Regions from separate parts of the Streptomyces sp. NPDC051776 genome, predicted to be linked through region 2. Evidence: predicted binding sites of a transcription regulator. Region 2 holds the regulator's gene; each other region holds the start of a gene.
The links. Region 2 encodes HrcA, which represses chaperone genes, less so after heat shock. Its sites were predicted from a motif close to TTNGCACTCNGNNNNNCNGAGTGCNAA; they were not measured.
Positions count from the first base shown of each region.

Region 1: AB0M26_RS00905 (FmdB family zinc ribbon protein) is a predicted target of HrcA. The motif match lies at 4,481-4,507, and genes of this name have one in related genera.
Region 3: groL (chaperonin GroEL) is a predicted target of HrcA. The motif match lies at 4,055-4,081, and genes of this name have one in related genera.

Region 1 is NZ_JBFAYQ010000001.1:203,912-209,376, reverse strand. It holds gene AB0M26_RS00920 (penicillin acylase family protein) at 1-840, opposite strand, end outside; gene AB0M26_RS00915 (potassium/proton antiporter) at 1,035-2,534, shown strand; partial or broken gene AB0M26_RS00910 (MFS transporter) at 2,951-4,270, shown strand; gene AB0M26_RS00905 (FmdB family zinc ribbon protein) at 4,517-4,912, shown strand; gene AB0M26_RS00900 (S-methyl-5'-thioadenosine phosphorylase) at 5,022-5,465, shown strand, end outside.
Region 2 is NZ_JBFAYQ010000037.1:26,476-31,940, forward strand. It holds gene AB0M26_RS24265 (MFS transporter) at 1-139, shown strand, start outside; gene AB0M26_RS24270 (DUF3097 domain-containing protein) at 126-947, opposite strand; gene AB0M26_RS24275 (MBL fold metallo-hydrolase) at 982-1,719, opposite strand; gene hrcA (heat-inducible transcriptional repressor HrcA) at 1,919-2,935, shown strand; gene dnaJ (molecular chaperone DnaJ) at 2,936-4,072, shown strand; gene AB0M26_RS24290 (nitronate monooxygenase) at 4,379-5,458, shown strand; gene AB0M26_RS24295 (16S rRNA (uracil(1498)-N(3))-methyltransferase) at 5,455-5,465, shown strand, end outside.
Region 3 is NZ_JBFAYQ010000025.1:95,839-101,303, forward strand. It holds gene AB0M26_RS20120 (PTS transporter subunit EIIC) at 1-315, shown strand, start outside; gene AB0M26_RS20125 (histidine phosphatase family protein) at 312-839, shown strand; gene AB0M26_RS20130 (hypothetical protein) at 1,165-2,037, shown strand; gene groL (chaperonin GroEL) at 2,247-3,869, opposite strand; gene AB0M26_RS20140 (cold-shock protein) at 4,347-4,550, opposite strand; gene AB0M26_RS20145 (MoaD/ThiS family protein) at 5,027-5,305, opposite strand; gene thrC (threonine synthase) at 5,418-5,465, opposite strand, start outside.

The sequences.
Region 1 (5,465 bases), on a different contig from region 2:
TGCCACGTCCTGGGTCGCGCCGCCGACTCCGCTCGCCCCGCCCGCACGGGAGGCGGCGCCGGTCGCGGCGGCCTTGGGGTCGAACTTGTTGGTGACGCCGTTCACGGCCCCGCTTCCGACAACCGGCTGGTTGCGGTCGTACGGGTAGTCCGGGTAGAGGTCCTCGATCTGCCGCGGGGTGAGACGGCTCGACATCAGCGAACGGTCGATCTCCTCCTGCATGTTGCCGCGCAGGTCCCAGGCCATGGCCTTGAGCCAGGCGACCGAGTCGACCGGGGTCCACTTCTCCGGGGTGTAGTCGTGGCTGAGGCCCAGCGCCGCGTACTCGACGGAGAGGGCCGAGCCCTCGTGGTCCGCCACATAGGCGTTGACGCCCTCGGAGTACGCCTGGAGGTACTGCTTCGCCCGCGGCGACAGCTTGGTGTCGTACTCCTCCTGGGCAACCTTGCGCCAGCCCAGCGTGCGCAGGAAAGCGTCGGTCTCGATCTGCCCCTTCCCGAACATCTCGGACAGCCGGCCCGCCGTCATGTGCCGGCGTACATCCATCTCCCAGAAGCGGTCCTGCGCCTGGACGAACCCCTGGGCGCGGAACAGGTCCTCGTCGGAGTCCGCGTAGATCTGCGGGATGCCGTGGTCGTCGCGCTTCACCTCGACCGGCCCGGAGAGGCCCTTGAGCTTGATCGAGCCCGTGGTCTCCGGGAACGAGGCACGCACGGTGCTGACGCTCCAGTAGGTGCCGTAACCGAAGCCCGTCAGCAGCAGCACCACGACTGCGATCACGAGGAGGCGGGCACGACGACCCTTCTTATTGCCGGAAGGGCCGGTCTTGTTGGCGGGCATCGCTGTCCTTCGCGGGGCAGGTGAACCTGGGAGTGCTGGAGCAACCATAGGCGGAGCCGATGAGCCGCCCGTACGGGGAGTCGGAGCCCGGCGCCGACCCGCGTCAAGAACCGGTAAAATGTTAGGTAAGGCAATGAACTTCCAGTCGGCGAGCGGGAACGTTTCGGTCGATAACGTGAGAAAGGGTCTGGCCCCTGACTGTCCACCACCTCAACGAACTCCTGCTGGTCTGCTCGATCCTTCTGCTCTTCGCGGTGGCGGCGGTCAGGATCTCCTCGCGCAGCGGGCTCCCGAGCCTGCTCATCTATCTGGGGATCGGTGTCGCGATCGGCGTCGACGGCATCGGGGTCGAGTTCGACGACGCCCAGCTGACCCAATTGCTCGGTTACTCCGCACTCGTCGTGATTCTGGCCGAGGGCGGTCTGTCGACCAAGTGGCGTGACATAAGGCCCGCTCTGCCCCTCGCGGCGATGTTGTCGACGGTCGGAGTCGCGGTGAGCGTGGGGATCACCGCGGCAGCGGGCCGCTATCTGGTGGGGCTCGAGTGGCGGCAGGCCCTGATCATCGGTGCGGTGGTCTCCTCGACGGATGCGGCGGCGGTTTTCTCGGTGCTGCGGAGGGTGCCGCTGCCGCCGCGGCTGTCGGGTGTGCTCGAGGCCGAATCGGGCTTCAACGACGCCCCGGTGGTGATCCTGGTCGTGGCCTTCTCCAGCGTCGGCCCCGTCGACGCGTGGTATCTGCTGCTGGGCAAGGCCCTCCTGGAGCTGGCGATCGGAGGGGTGATCGGTCTGGGGGTGGGCTGGCTCGGGGCGTACGGACTCCGGCATGTGGCGCTGCCCGCATCCGGCCTCTATCCGATCGCCGTGATGGCCATCGCCGTCACCGCGTACGCCGCCGGCGCGCTCGCCCACGGCAGTGGCTTCCTCGCGGTCTACGTCGCGGCCCTCATCCTGGGCAACGCCAAACTGCCGCACTGGCCCGCCACCCGCGGCTTCGCCGAAGGCATCGGCTGGATCGCCCAGATCGGCATGTTCGTGCTGCTCGGACTGCTCGTCACCCCGCACGAGCTGGGCGACTACATCGTGCCGGCACTCCTCGTCGGGCTGGGGCTCACGCTCGTAGCGCGCCCCGTCTCGGTGCTCGTGAGCACGATCCCCTTCCGTACGTCCTGGGCGGAGCGCACGCTGCTGTCCTGGGCGGGCCTGCGTGGGGCGGTGCCGATCGTGCTCGCCACGATCCCGATGGTGTACGGGGTCGACGCCAGCAAGGACATCTTCAACATCGTCTTCGTGCTGGTGATCGTCTACACGTTGGTGCAGGGGCCGACCCTGCCCTGGGTCGCCGGCCATCTGCCGCTCGGCGAGGTGGACACAACCTCGGACCTGGGGATCGAGTCGGCGCCGCTGGAGAGGCTGAGCGGACACCTGCTGTCCGTCTCCGTCCCGGGGGAGTCGCGGATGCACGGTGTGGAGGTGGGCGAACTGCGGCTGCCGGCGGGATCCGCGGTCACCCTGGTGGTACGGGACGGAGAGAGCTTCGTGCCGTCGCCGACGACCGTGCTGCGGCGGGGGGACGAACTGCTCGTCGTGGCCACGGACCGTGTGCGGGACGCGGCGGAGAAGCGGTTGCGGGCGGTGTCGACGGGCGGCAAGCTGGCGGGCTGGCTGAGCATGGGCAACGGCGGCGGGCGATAGCCGAGGCTCTCGTCCGCGCTTTTCCGCTTTGCCCGGCTCCGGGGCGGGCACCGTCCAGGGCCTCGACCCAGGACTCTCGTCGACTTTTGTCCACTCTTGTTCGGCCTCTCTTGTTCGGCCTCTCTTGTTCGGCCTCGGGGCGTTGACCGTCCAGGTTCGACCAAATCACAGGGGGAAGGCCGCCCCGGTCGTACACATCACAGGGAATGGGCCGCATCTCCCTGTACTATGAAGAGGCACATAACGATCCACTCTGCCTGATGCAGAGCTGGCGCGACCGCTCGGCGGCCGCGGTCCTTCTGCCTCCTTCTCGGCGCGGACCCGGTATCTACCCCGGTCCCGCGCGAGAGGACAGCTCTCGGCGCACTCCGTGATCCCGGCACGGGCGCGCTACCAGGCGGCAGAAAGGCACGGCCGTGGCATCCGCGGTCTCCACCACCACCGCACGTTCCGTCAGGCGTCCCGGCTACGGGCAGTTGCTGCGCACACCCGGCGCATGGACATTCCTGCTGCCCGGCTTCGCTGCCCGGCAGCCCTTCGCGATGCTCACGATCAGCATCGTGCTGCTGCTCCGCCACACCACGAGCTCGTACGGCGTCGCGGGAGCGGTCGCTGCCGTCACCGGTGTCTCCATGGCCCTGTTCGCCCCGCAGGGCGGCAAACTCGCCGACCGCTACGGGCAGAGTGCGGTCCTGGTGCCCGGCGTTCTGATCCACGCGGCGTCGGGGGCGCTGCTGACGGCGCTCGCGCTGGCGCACGCTCCCCTGTGGGCGCTCTTCGTCGCCGCCGTGCCGACCGGCGCCTCCGTTCCGCAGATCGGCCCCATGGTTCGGGCGCGCTGGGCGTCCACGCTCGGGGGCGCCGGACTGCTCGTGGGCGCCATTGGGGACGGCTCCGCCAGCGGCCCCGGCACGAGTTGGGGACGGAACCCACTCCTGACGACCGCGGCCGCCTTCGAGTCCGTCACGGACGAGTTGACGTTCGTGATCGGCCCGGTGCTCGCGACAGCGCTGTCCACCGGCGCGCACCCGGCCGCGGGCCTGATCGCGGAGGCCGCGCTCACGCTGGCGGGCGGTCTTCTCTTCGCGGCCCAGCGCCGCACGGCACCGCCCGCCGACCGGCGGGCGGCCGGACCCGGCGGGAGCGAGGCGCGCGGCTCGGCCCTCGCCGTACCGGGCGTACGCGTGCTGGCCGTGGCGTTCCTCGGCATCGGCTCGGTCTTCGGCGGCATGCAGGTCGCGCTGACCGCCTTCGCCGAGGAGGCCGGTCACCCGGGCATCAACGGCGTGCTGTACGGGATCTTCGCCGCGGGCAACATGCTCGCGGGCGTGGCCTGCGGCGCCGTCGCCTGGCGCACCTCGCCGCAGCGACGGCTGCTGGTCTCGTACGCGGCGCTGGCGCTGGCGTGCTCCGCCCTCTGGGCGGTACATGCACCGCTGCCGCTGGGCGGGCTGGGGCTGCTGGCCGGGCTGTGCATCGCTCCGGCTCTGATCACGGGATACACGCTGGTGGAGTCGCTGGTGCCGGCGGAGTCCCGCACCGAGGCGTTCACGTGGCTGACCGGAGCGGTCGCCCTCGGGCAGGCCGCGGCGGTGACGGCTGCCGGGAGGCTCGCCGACGGCTTCGGTGCGAGCGCCGCGTTCACCGTGCCACTGACCGGAACGGCGCTGGCGCTGGCGACCGTGGTCGCACTGCGCGGGCGTATCGCGCCCCGTCGGCCGGGCCGGGTCGCGGCGGGAGCGACACCGGTGACGCCGGGTGAGGGTGATGCGGGCTTGGGCCGTACGGGCACGGGTGATGCGGGCCTGCGCGGTACGGGCCCGGGTGATGCGGGCTCGGGTGCGCCGGGCGCGAGCACGACCGGAGCGGGTTCGGCACGTGGGGTCGATCACCGTGTGCCGGTTGCAGTGGACTGATCCGACGGAATGCTGCACTATATTGCGTCGTTAGCACTCATCGAGTGAGAGTGCCAGGAGGAGCAAGTGCCGACCTATCAGTACCAGTGCACCGAGTGCGGCGAGGGCCTCGAGGCGGTGCAGAAGTTCACCGACGATTCCCTCACCGAGTGCCCCAACTGCAATGGGCGACTGCGCAAGGTGTTCTCCGCGGTCGGTGTCGTCTTCAAGGGCTCCGGCTTCTACCGGACGGACAGCCGCGGCTCGTCGTCCGATTCGGCCGGTAACGGGGCGAAGACCTCGTCCGGGTCGTCCACCGAGTCGAAGGGCAACAGCGGCTCGTCCTCCTCGTCGGACGGTTCCTCGTCCTCGGCTTCGCCCTCCTCGTCTTCTTCGTCGTCGTCTTCGTCGTCGTCTTCGTCGTCGTCTTCGTCCTCGTCTTCGTCCTCGTCGACGTCGGCGAGGTCGGGCAGCGCGGCCTGAGGCACAACGGCCCGGCCGGTCGCCGTCGCTGATTCGTACCCGACCCCCCTTCCTCCGAGTCCGGGGGAGCGGGGTCCGGCGTACCACCGGCCCCCATAGGGTGGGGCACATGGTCGAAACGAGCAGTTCCCAGGCGGAAATCGGCGTCATCGGCGGGTCGGGGTTCTACTCCTTCCTCGACGACGTGACCGAGGTCACGGTCGACACCCCCTACGGTGCGCCGAGCGACTCGCTGTTCCTGGGCGAGATCTCCGGCCGCCGGGTCGCGTTCCTCCCCCGGCACGGCCGCAAGCACCACCTCCCCCCGCACCGCATCAACTACCGGGCCAACCTGTGGGCGCTGCGCTCGCTCGGCGTCCGGCAGGTGCTGGGGCCATGCGCGGTGGGTGGTCTGCGGCCGGAGTTCGGGCCGGGCACGCTGCTCGTACCGGACCAGCTCGTGGACCGTACGAAGGGGCGCACGCAGACCTTCTACGACGGCGAGGCGCTGCCGGACGGACGCGTGCCGAACGTCGTGCATGTGGCCTTCGCCGACCCGTACTGCCCAGTGGGG
Region 2 (5,465 bases):
CGTCTTCTTCTGCATGGCCGGCGCGCTGGCCATCGCGTTCATCTGTTCCGGCTTCCACCCCGGCACACGCGTCGCGGGCGGGGACGACGGCGCACAGCAGCCGGAGACCGGCGCCGGAACCGCCGCTACGGAGCGGTGACGAAGTCGATCAGCTTCTCGACCCGGCCCAGCAGCACGGGTTCCAGGTCCTTGTAGCTGCGGACCGATCCCAGGATGCGCTGCCACGCGGCGCCGGTGTTGTCCGGCCATCCGAGCGCTCGGCACACGCCCGTCTTCCAGTCCTGGCCGCGTGGTACGGAGGGCCAGGCCGGGATGCCCACCGAGGAGGGTTTCACCGCCTCCCAGACGTCGATGTACGGGTGGCCCACCACCAGCACGTCGTCGCCCGTGATCTCCGTGGCGATGCGGGACTCCTTGGACCCGGGCACCAGATGGTCGACCAGCACGCCGAGGCGCGCGTCGGGACCCGGCGAGAAGCTCTCGACGATGGCCGGAAGGTCGTCCACGCCCTCCAGGTACTCGACGACCACCCCTTCGATGCGCAGGTCGTCGCCCCAGACCCGTTCGACGAGTTCGGCGTCGTGCCGCCCCTCGACGTAGATCCGCCCGGCGCGCGCCACCCGCGCCCGCGCGCCCGGGACCGCGACCGAGCCCGACGCCGTACGGGTCGGGGGACGCGGCGCCGCGACCGTGGGCCGTACGAGCGTGACGACGCGGCCCTCGAGCAGGAAGCCGCGGGGCACCATGGGAAAGACGCGCTGCTTGAGGAAGCGGTCCTCCAGGGTGACGGTCGGGCCCTCGGCCGTTTTCTCCCAGCGCACCACCGCGCCGCAGAAACCGGTCGCGACCTCCTCGACCACCATGTCCGCCTCCACCGGCACCTCGGGTGCGGGCTTCTGCTTCTTCCACGGCGGGGTGAGGTCCGGCCCGTAACTTCTGCTGCGCATCCGGCCGATCTTACGGACCCGCGGTACGGCGCGCCTACGACACGCCGAACCGGGCCGCCAGCTCGTCGCGCTGCGCCCGTACGAAGGCCGCATCGACCACCGCTCCGTGACCGGGCACGTACAGTGCGTCCTCGCCGCCGAGGGCCAAGAGCCGGTCCAGCGCGGCGGGCCACTGGGCGGGGACCGCGTCGGGGCCCGCCTGCGGCTCGCCCGACTCCTCCACCAGGTCGCCGCAGAAGACGACGCTGGCCTCGCCCCCGCGCCCGGGCACCAGTACGGCCAGGTCGTGTCCGCTGTGCCCGGGGCCGACGTTGACGAGCACCGCGTCCCGCCCGTCGCCGAGCGGGACCGTCATCTCCCCGCTGACCAGGTGATTCGGCCGCGGCAGCAACTCGGCGGCCTCGGTCGCGGCCTCGCCGTCGAGTCCGTGCCGTACGGCGTCGTCGCGCAGCGTCTCGCGCGCCCGCGTGCCGCCCATCATCAGGTCCATCCGGATCGCGCCGTAGATCTGCGTCCCCGCGAACGCCGCGGAGCCCAGCAGGTGGTCGAAGTGCGGATGCGTGAGTGCGAGATGCGTCACCCGGCGCCCCAGTACCTCCTCCGCCTGGTGCCGCAACTGGGCGCCCTCGAGCAGCGTCGCACCCGCATCCACCATGAGCACGGCGGCCGGCCCGTGGACAAGGCCGGCCGTCGCGTCCCAGCGCGGCAGGCGGCGACGGGCGACGCCCGGTGTGAGCTGCTCCCAGCCCGCCTCTTCCCAAGTGCGGTTCATACGACGACGCTAGTCCCAGCCAGGTAGCGTTGCTCGCTGCCGAGTTCACATAGGCCGCGGGCGCGGGACGGGCCCCGGGCGAGCGGGCCGCCCTTGCCCTGGTCATACCACTGCGCCGTACACTGGCCGGGGGGAAGCTGGCACTCAGACACAGCGAGTGCCAAGCCCGGACCGAGGGACCACAGCTGGAGGTGTGCGCATGCTCAGCGAACGCAGACTCGAAGTGCTGCGCGCCATCGTCCAGGACTACGTGGGCACGGAGGAACCCGTGGGCTCCAAGGCGCTCACGGAGCGGCACGGCCTCGGTGTCTCCCCGGCCACCGTCCGTAACGACATGTCGGTGCTGGAGGAAGAGGGCTACATCGCCCAGCCGCACACGAGCGCGGGCCGCATCCCGACGGACAAGGGCTACCGCCTCTTCGTCGACAGGCTCGCGGGCGTCAAGCCGCTGTCCCAGGCCGAGCGCCGCGCCATCCACAACTTCCTGGACGGCGCCGTCGACCTCGACGACGTGGTCGGCCGTACCGTCCGGCTGCTGGCACAGCTCACGCGGCAGGTCGCCGTGGTGCAGTACCCGTCGCTGACGCGATCGACCATCCGGCACGTGGAACTGCTGTCGCTTGCCCCCGCCCGGCTGATGCTGGTGCTGATCACGGACACCGGCCGCGTGGAGCAGCGCATGGTCGACCTGCCCGCGCCCTTCGGTGAAAGCTCACTCGCCGACCTCCGGGCGCGGCTCAACAGCCGTGTCGGAGGCAGGCGTTTCGCCGATGTGCCCCAGCTCGTCCAGGATCTGCCGGACTCCTTCGAGGCGGAGGACCATCCCGCGGTCTCCACGGTCGTGGCGACGCTGCTGGAGACCCTGGTGGAGGAGACCGAGGAGCGGCTGGTGATCGGCGGCACGGCCAATCTCACCCGCTTCGGGCACGACTTCCCCCTGACCATTCGGCCGGTGCTGGAGGCTCTGGAGGAGCAGGTGGTGCTCCTCAAGCTGCTCGGCGAGGCCAAGGACTCGGGCATGACCGTACGAATCGGGCATGAGAACGCCCATGAGGGGCTGACTTCCACATCGGTCGTCGCGGTCGGCTACGGTTCGGGCGACGAGGCAGTCGCCAAACTCGGCGTGGTCGGACCGACCCGCATGGACTACCCCGGAACGATGGGAGCGGTACGCGCAGTGGCACGTTACGTCGGACAGATCCTGGCGGAGTCGTAAGTGGCCACGGACTACTACGCCGTCCTCGGCGTGCGCCGCGACGCAGGGCAGGACGAGATCAAGAAGGCGTTCCGTCGCCTCGCCCGTGAGCTGCACCCGGACGTCAACCCGGACCCGAAGACCCAGGAGCGGTTCAAGGAGATCAACGCCGCTTACGAGGTGCTCTCCGACCCGCAGAAGAAGCAGGTCTACGACCTCGGCGGGGACCCGCTCTCCGGCGCAGCCGCGGGCGGCGGCGCGGGCGGCTTCGGCGCGGGATTCGGCAACTTCTCCGACATCATGGACGCCTTCTTCGGCACCGCGTCCCAGCGCGGCCCGAGGTCGCGCACACGGCGCGGCCAGGACGCCATGATCCGGCTCGACATCGAGCTGGACGAGGCGGCCTTCGGCACCACGAAGGACATCCAGGTCGACACCGCCGTCGTGTGCACCACGTGCTCGGGCGAGGGCGCCGCGCCCGGCACCTCCGCGCAGACCTGCGACATGTGCCGGGGGCGCGGCGAGGTCTCGCAGGTGACGCGGTCCTTCCTCGGCCAGGTCATGACCTCGCGGCCGTGCCCGCAGTGCCAGGGCTTCGGCACGGTCGTGCCCAACCCCTGCCCGGAGTGCGCGGGCGACGGGCGCATCCGCTCGCGGCGCACCCTCACCGTCAAGATCCCGGCGGGCGTGGACAACGGCACCCGCATCCAGCTCGCCGGCGAGGGCGAGGTCGGCCCGGGCGGCGGCCCCGCGGGCGACCTGTACGTCGAGATCCACGAGATGCCGCACCCGGTGTTCCAGCGGCGCGGGGACGACCTGCACTGCACTGTCACCATCCCGATGACGGCGGCCGCGCTCGGCACGAAGGTGCCGCTGGAGACGCTCGACGGGCTGGAGGAGGTCGACATCCGGCCCGGCACGCAGTCGGGGCAGTCGATCCCGCTCCACCAGCGCGGCGTCACGCACCTGCGGGGCGGCGGGCGCGGCGATCTGGTGGTCCACGTCGAGGTCCAGACACCCACGAAGCTCGATCCGCAGCAGGAGGATCTGCTGCGGCAGCTCGCGAAGCTGCGCGGTGAGGAGCGGCCCTCGGGGCACTTCCAGCCGGGGCAGCAGGGGCTGTTCTCCCGCCTGAAGGACGCCTTCAACGGCCGCTGACCGGTCTTGGCCGAGGCCAACCGGTGGCAGGCGTCGAATTCGTCCGGGCCCCGGACGAAGTCCCGAGGGAGGATGGGCACACCGAACCCGCCGACTCGCGGCCACGTGAGAATCGGCGAACCGCAGCACGGTGCGGGCTTGCCGCGTGAGCGGCAAACACAGGGAGGTGCCCCCGCCGTTGCCGTCTGCGGGCCGCCGCCCCCCGGACTTCGCCGGGCCCCGGCCCCGGCGAACGCATGCCCACAGCGATGGGGGACCGGCTGACCCGATCAGCCGCGGGACGGAACCGCGTGACACCATACGGCCATGCCCTCCGTGTTCTCGGATCTGTCGCCGTACCCGATCGTGCAGGCCCCCATGGCCGGCGGGGCCTCCTGCCCCGAGCTCGCCGCAGCCGTGTGCGAGGCGGGCGGCCTCGGATTCCTCGCCGCCGGGTACAAGACGCCGGAGGCGATGTACCAGGAGGTCAAGCGGCTCCGCGGGCTGACCGAGCGCCCCTTCGGGGTGAATGTGTTCATGCCGCAGCCCTCGCTCGCGGACGCCGGTGCGCTCGAGGTCTACCGGGAGCAGCTCGCGGGCGAGGCGTCCTGGTACGAGACGCCGCTCGGCGACACCGACGGCAGCATGGACGACGCGTACGAGGCCAAGCTCGCGATCCTGCTCGACGACCCCGTCCCCGTCGTCTCCTTCACCTTCGGCTGCCCTTCGCGGGCCGCCCTGGACGCGTTCGCCAAGACGGGCACGCTCACGGTCGTCACCGTCACGAGCCCCGACGAAGCGCAGGCGGCCCAGTGGGCGGGTGCCGACGCCGTCTGCGTCCAGGGCATCGAGGCCGGTGGCCACCAGGGCACCCACCACGACGACCCGCAGGCCGACGGCACCTCGTCCGGGGTCGGTCTGCTGACGCTCGTCGCACAGGTCGGCGAGGCCGTCCAGCTGCCGATCATCGCCGCGGGCGGGGTGATGCGGGGCGGCCAGATCGCGGGTGCACTGGCAGCCGGCGCGGAGGCGGCCCAGCTCGGCACCGCCTTCCTCGTCGCCGCGGAGTCGGGCGCCAACGCCCTGCACAAGCGGGCCATGACCGATCCGCTGTTCCCGCGGACCGAACTGACCCGGGCCTTCTCGGGACGCCCGGCCCGCGGCCTGGTCAACCGGTTCATCCGCGAGCACGGGCGATACGCCCCGGCCGCCTATCCGCAGATCCACCACATGACCGCGGGGCTGCGCAAGGCCGCGGCCACGGCGGGTGACCCGCAGGGCATGGCGCTCTGGGCGGGGCAGGGCCACCGGCTGGCGCGCCAGCTCCCGGCCGGTGAGCTGGTCGAGGTGCTGGTGGCAGAACTGGAGTCGGCGCGCGAGTCGTTGGTGACCGGAGCCGGGTCGTGACGGCACC
Region 3 (5,465 bases), on a different contig from region 2:
CAGCTCGGCGACACGGTCGGCTCGACCGCCATCGGCCCGTCCGGCTGGGCGCTGTTCCCGCTGCTCGACGGCAGCGCGAGCCTCACCGCCACCGTCGGTGTGTACGCGGCGGGACTGCTCGTCGGCTACGTCGCGGGGTTCGTCGCCACGTACTTCTTCGGCATCAGCAAGCGGATGCGGGCCGAACTCAACGTCGCTCCCGAGCAGGCCGCGACCGTGACAGCCGACCCGTCCGCGTCGCCGGTCCCCGACGAGCGGGGCGGAAGGGACAGAAAGGGCGAGAGCCTGACCGCCTCGGGGAGGATGACGCCATGACAGCCACTGAGTACCGTCGCCTGGTCGTCCTGCGCCACGCCAAATCCGCCAGGCCGGAGGGCGTACCCGACACGGACCGCCCCCTCGCACCGCGCGGGCGCCGCGACGCCCCGGTCTCGGGGGCCTGGCTGCGCGACGCGGACTGCGTCCCGGATCTCGTCATCTGCTCCCCCTCCCGCCGCACGCGCGAGACCTGGGACCTCGCCTCGGCGGAACTGCCCACCGCCCCGCCGGTGCGCCACGACGAGCGTCTCTACCACGGAAGCGCCGAGCAGTTGCTCGCCGTCGTACGCGAAACCCCCGCGGACGTGGGGACGTTGCTCCTCGTGGGGCACAGCCCCGGGGTGGAGGAACTGATCCTGCTCCTCGCCGGCGACGGAGACCCCGACGCCCTGGCCCGCACCGAGGAGAAGTTTCCCACCTCGGCCATCGCCGTACTTCGGACCCCGCCTCCGTGGCCCGATCTCGCCCCGGCAGGCGCGCGGTTGACATCGATGACCGTGCCACGCGGCGAGAAGAAATGAGCGCCGCATCCTTCCGGGGCTCCCCCTGGCATTGGCGGACAGGATCTCCTGTTGCATCTCCCGCAACAGCAGAAGCGACACCCGGTCACCGTCGACGATGACGCGGTACGGCGCCGGGCCCTCGGTCACCATCGGCAAGCGACGCGCGATACGAGAGTGCCATGCTCTGAAGTCGATCCCCATGTCACCAACCGGTCGATACCCGAAGCCACTTCGGCTCTGTTCCGCTCGTAGCGGCATCGGTCGGCCCCCCTGCTGACGGACCGGAGCGTGTGAGTACTCTGCTCAGTTCGGGCGTGAGCAGAAACAACAGGGGAGCAGCCGCATGGCAGTCCGCAAGGCGAAGATGAAGGAACAGGTCGCGGAGGCGATTGCGCAGGCTGCGCCGGGGGACCGGCTGATCGTCACCATCGCCACGGTCACCGGCCCGAGCCCGTGGCTGATGAACGCGCTCGGGCTCATCGGGCAGTTTCTGGTGAAGTTCTACTTCGTCACGGTCACCGAGCAGGCCGTCGTCTTCCACACGTTCAACCGCTTCACACAGCGGCCCAAGGAGCTGGTGTGCGCCATCCCGCGCGCACAGGCACAGCCGCTGCTCGGCGAGGTGAAGCGCAACCCGCTGTGGAGTTCCTTCATGTTCGCACTCCCCGGGGAGCAGACGCCGACCCGTATCAACGTCCACCGGATGTGGCGCAACGAGATGGACGAGCTAATCTCGCTCGTCACCGGTGCGCCCTATGGCGCGCCGGTCACGCCGTACGCCCAGGGCGCACCCGCCGCCCAGGGGTTCCCTCAGCAGCCGGGCGCCCCGGGAGCGCCCGGCTTCGACCAGCAGGCCGCACCCGCCTTTCCGCAGCAGGCTCCTGCGATGCAGGGGTCCCACCTGCAGCCGGGCGTTCCGGCGGCTCCGCAGCCGCCGCATGCCGTCCCCGCCCCTGCCCCGCAGTACGGCAGCCCGTACGGTACTCCGGTTCCCCAGCAGGGCGCCCCATACGGCCCGCCCGCCTCGCACCAGCCGCCGACACCGCCGCAGGGCCAGCCGCAGCATCCCCAGGGGTACGCACCTCAGCAGCCGGCACAGCCCTACGCACCGCAACAGCACCAGCCGCACCAGCCGCACCAGCCGCACCAGCCGCAGACTCAACCGCAGCAGCCGCACCAGCCGCAGCAGCCCGGCGGACATCCGTACGGCTCCTGACGCACGCCCGCTGTCCGGCCCGTGCCCCGAAGGCACGGAAGCGGAACGACATCGGCAGCGGCAGCGCAAACGGCAAACGGCAAACGGGACCGCATCACCGCATGAACGCCACTGGGGCGGCACCCTCACGGGTGCCGCCCCAGTGTTCAGGACGGTCGATCAACCTGTTTTCCCCTGCCCGGGCGCAGCCGAGCGCTTGGGGAGGCGGATCAGAAGTCCATGTCACCGCCCGGCATGCCACCCGGGGCCGCCGCGGCGGCCTTCTCCGGCTTGTCGGCGACGACGGCCTCGGTGGTGAGGAACAGACCGGCGATGGAAGCCGCGTTCTGCAGAGCGGAGCGCGTGACCTTGGCCGGGTCGATGATGCCCTCGGCGATCATGTCGACGTATTCGCCGGTGGCGGCGTTCAGACCGTGGCCGACGGCCAGGTTGCGCACCTTCTCCACGACGACGCCGCCCTCGAGACCACCATTGACGGCGATCTGCTTGAGCGGGGCCTCCAGGGCCAGCTTGACGGCGTTGGCACCGGTGGCCTCGTCGCCCTCGAGTTCGAGCTTCTCGAAGACCGAGGAAGCCTGGAGCAGGGCCACGCCACCACCGGCGACGATGCCCTCCTCGACGGCGGCCTTGGCGTTGCGCACCGCGTCCTCGATGCGGTGCTTGCGCTCCTTGAGCTCGACCTCGGTCGCGGCACCGGCCTTGATGACGGCCACGCCGCCGGCCAGCTTCGCGAGGCGCTCCTGGAGCTTCTCGCGGTCGTAGTCCGAGTCCGAGTTGTCGATCTCGGCGCGGATCTGGTTGACCCGGCCCTGGACCTGCTCGCTGTCACCGGCACCGTCGACGATGGTCGTCTCGTCCTTGGTGATGACGACCTTGCGGGCACGGCCCAGAAGGTCGAGACCGGCGTTCTCCAGCTTGAGGCCGACCTCCTCGGAGATGACGGTGCCACCGGTGAGGATGGCGATGTCGCCGAGCATGGCCTTGCGGCGGTCACCGAAGCCCGGGGCCTTCACGGCAACGGACTTGAAGGTGCCGCGGATCTTGTTGACGACCAGGGTGGACAGCGCCTCGCCCTCGACGTCCTCCGCGATGATCAGCAGCGGCTTGCCGGACTGCATGACCTTCTCCAGCAGCGGAAGGAGGTCCTTCACCGCGGAGATCTTGGAGTTGACGATCAGGATGTACGGGTCATCCAGGGCCGCCTCCATACGCTCCATGTCGGTCGCGAAGTAGGCGGAGATGTAGCCCTTGTCGAAGCGCATGCCCTCGGTGAGCTCGAGCTCGAGTCCGAAGGTCTGCGACTCCTCGACGGTGATGACGCCTTCCTTGCCGACCTTGTCCATGGCCTCGGCGATGAGCTCACCGATCTGGGTGTCGGCGGCGGAGATGGAGGCCGTGGAGGCGATCTGCTCCTTGGTCTCCACGTCCTTGGCCTGCTCGAGCAGGGCGGCCGAGACGGACTCGACAGCCTTCTCGATGCCGCGCTTCAGAGCCATCGGGTTGGCGCCGGCGGCGACGTTGCGAAGGCCCTCCTTGACGAGAGCCTGGGCGAGAACGGTCGCGGTCGTCGTGCCGTCACCGGCGACGTCGTCCGTCTTCTTCGCGACCTCCTTGACCAGCTCGGCGCCGATCTTCTCGTAGGGGTCCTCGAGCTCGATCTCCTTGGCGATGGAAACACCATCGTTGGTGATCGTGGGAGCGCCCCACTTCTTCTCGAGGACGACGTTCCGGCCCTTGGGGCCGAGGGTCACCCTGACGGCGTCGGCGAGCTGGTTCATCCCGCGCTCGAGGCCGCGCCGCGCCTCCTCGTCGAACGCGATGATCTTGGCCATGTGAAGTGTCCTCCACGGACTGGGGTTCCCCCCGCCGAAGCCGGGGGACGGTGGATTGCTCCGGACCGCGTGGCGCCCGCGACGGACGGCCTGCCTGCCCGGCGGTCCCTTGCCCCGCCCGGCCTGTCGGCCTCACCGACCCGGTCCTTCTGTCACTCTCAACCTGAGAGTGCTAACGCCAATGATTAGCACTCGGGGCCATCGAGTGCAAGCGCCCCAAAGGCTCCCGCGGCCCTCGCAACCGGCCCGCGACGGGCCCGCGACCGGCCCGAGACCGGCCCACGGCGGGCACGGCGGGCACGGCACAGACCCGCGTCGATGCACCGCCGTCCGCGAACACCCCGCCCCGCCCGGCCCGTCACGGCACCGACGGCACCCGCCCAAAAGCGAAGGCCCCACCCAAAGACGAAGGGCCCGCCCCCGGACGGGGCGAGCCCTTCGCTCGTACGCCAGTGGTCAGTCGGCGCGTCCTTGGTATCAGCCCGCTACACGGACCATGTCCGCCTGCGGCCCCTTCTGGCCCTGCGAGATCTCGAACTCGACCCGCTGACCTTCTTCGAGGGTGCGGTAGCCGTCCATCTGAATCGCGCTGTAGTGCACGAAGACGTCGGCACCACCGTCGACCGCGATGAAGCCGTACCCCTTCTCCGCGTTGAACCACTTGACGGTGCCCTGAGCCATCCCTAACTCCCCTATTACTGGCCCTTGCGCAGGACCGCACTCCGCGGACCCGGGTCAGACTTCACCCAGACCTCACACGGCGCCCCCAGCCGTCGGCAGGGGTGCCCCAGGTGTGTGCCGGAACGCGTCGACCGCGGCTGAATGTATCTGCACGAATGCCGTCTGCAACAGGTCAATCAGACGAGAATTCTGGGCACGCTCGAACGGCAATTCCCGTTGAATTACCGTTAATTCGGGGCAACTCGGGCCGGGCATTGCTCACCAATCCGGCAAATCGTGCACACACTTGGGGCACAACTTGTCGGTACTCATATGCGTTCGGCAAAGACGCCTAGGGGGGATGCGCCCAACCCTACCGCGCTCAATGGCGCGGAATTTCCCCCTCCGCTTCTCTCACGGAGGGGGCGAGACCGATTACGAAAGGTTGTTGAAATTCACCGTCGACGCACGTTGTGGGGCTGTTGGTGGACGGTCTGTCAGCAGCCGCCCGCGACCGCCGGAATGATCGAGACGCCGACGCCGTCGGGGGTCGGCGTCTGCAGCCCGTCCTCGAACCGCACGTCGTCGTCGTTGACGTAGACGTTCACGAAACGGCGCAGCTTGCCGGTGTCGTCCAGGACGCGCGCGGCGATGCCCGGGTGGTTCTTCTCCAGCGACTCGATGACCTCGGCGAGAGTCGCGCCTTCGGCCCTCACCTCGGCTTGGCCGCCGGTGTACGTGCGCAGGATGGTCGGGATGCGGACGTTGACGCTCATGCGGTTCACCTTCGGTGGGAGGGGTGGAGGAAGCGGGTGGTGGAGTGATTCAACACGTGCGGAGCGGAAGGGCGTCGGCCCGCGCCGCTCCCGCGGCGCGCCGCGCGCACCCTCAGCCCGCCAGCCCCGCGGCGCGGAACGCGTCCAGGCTCGGCCGGAT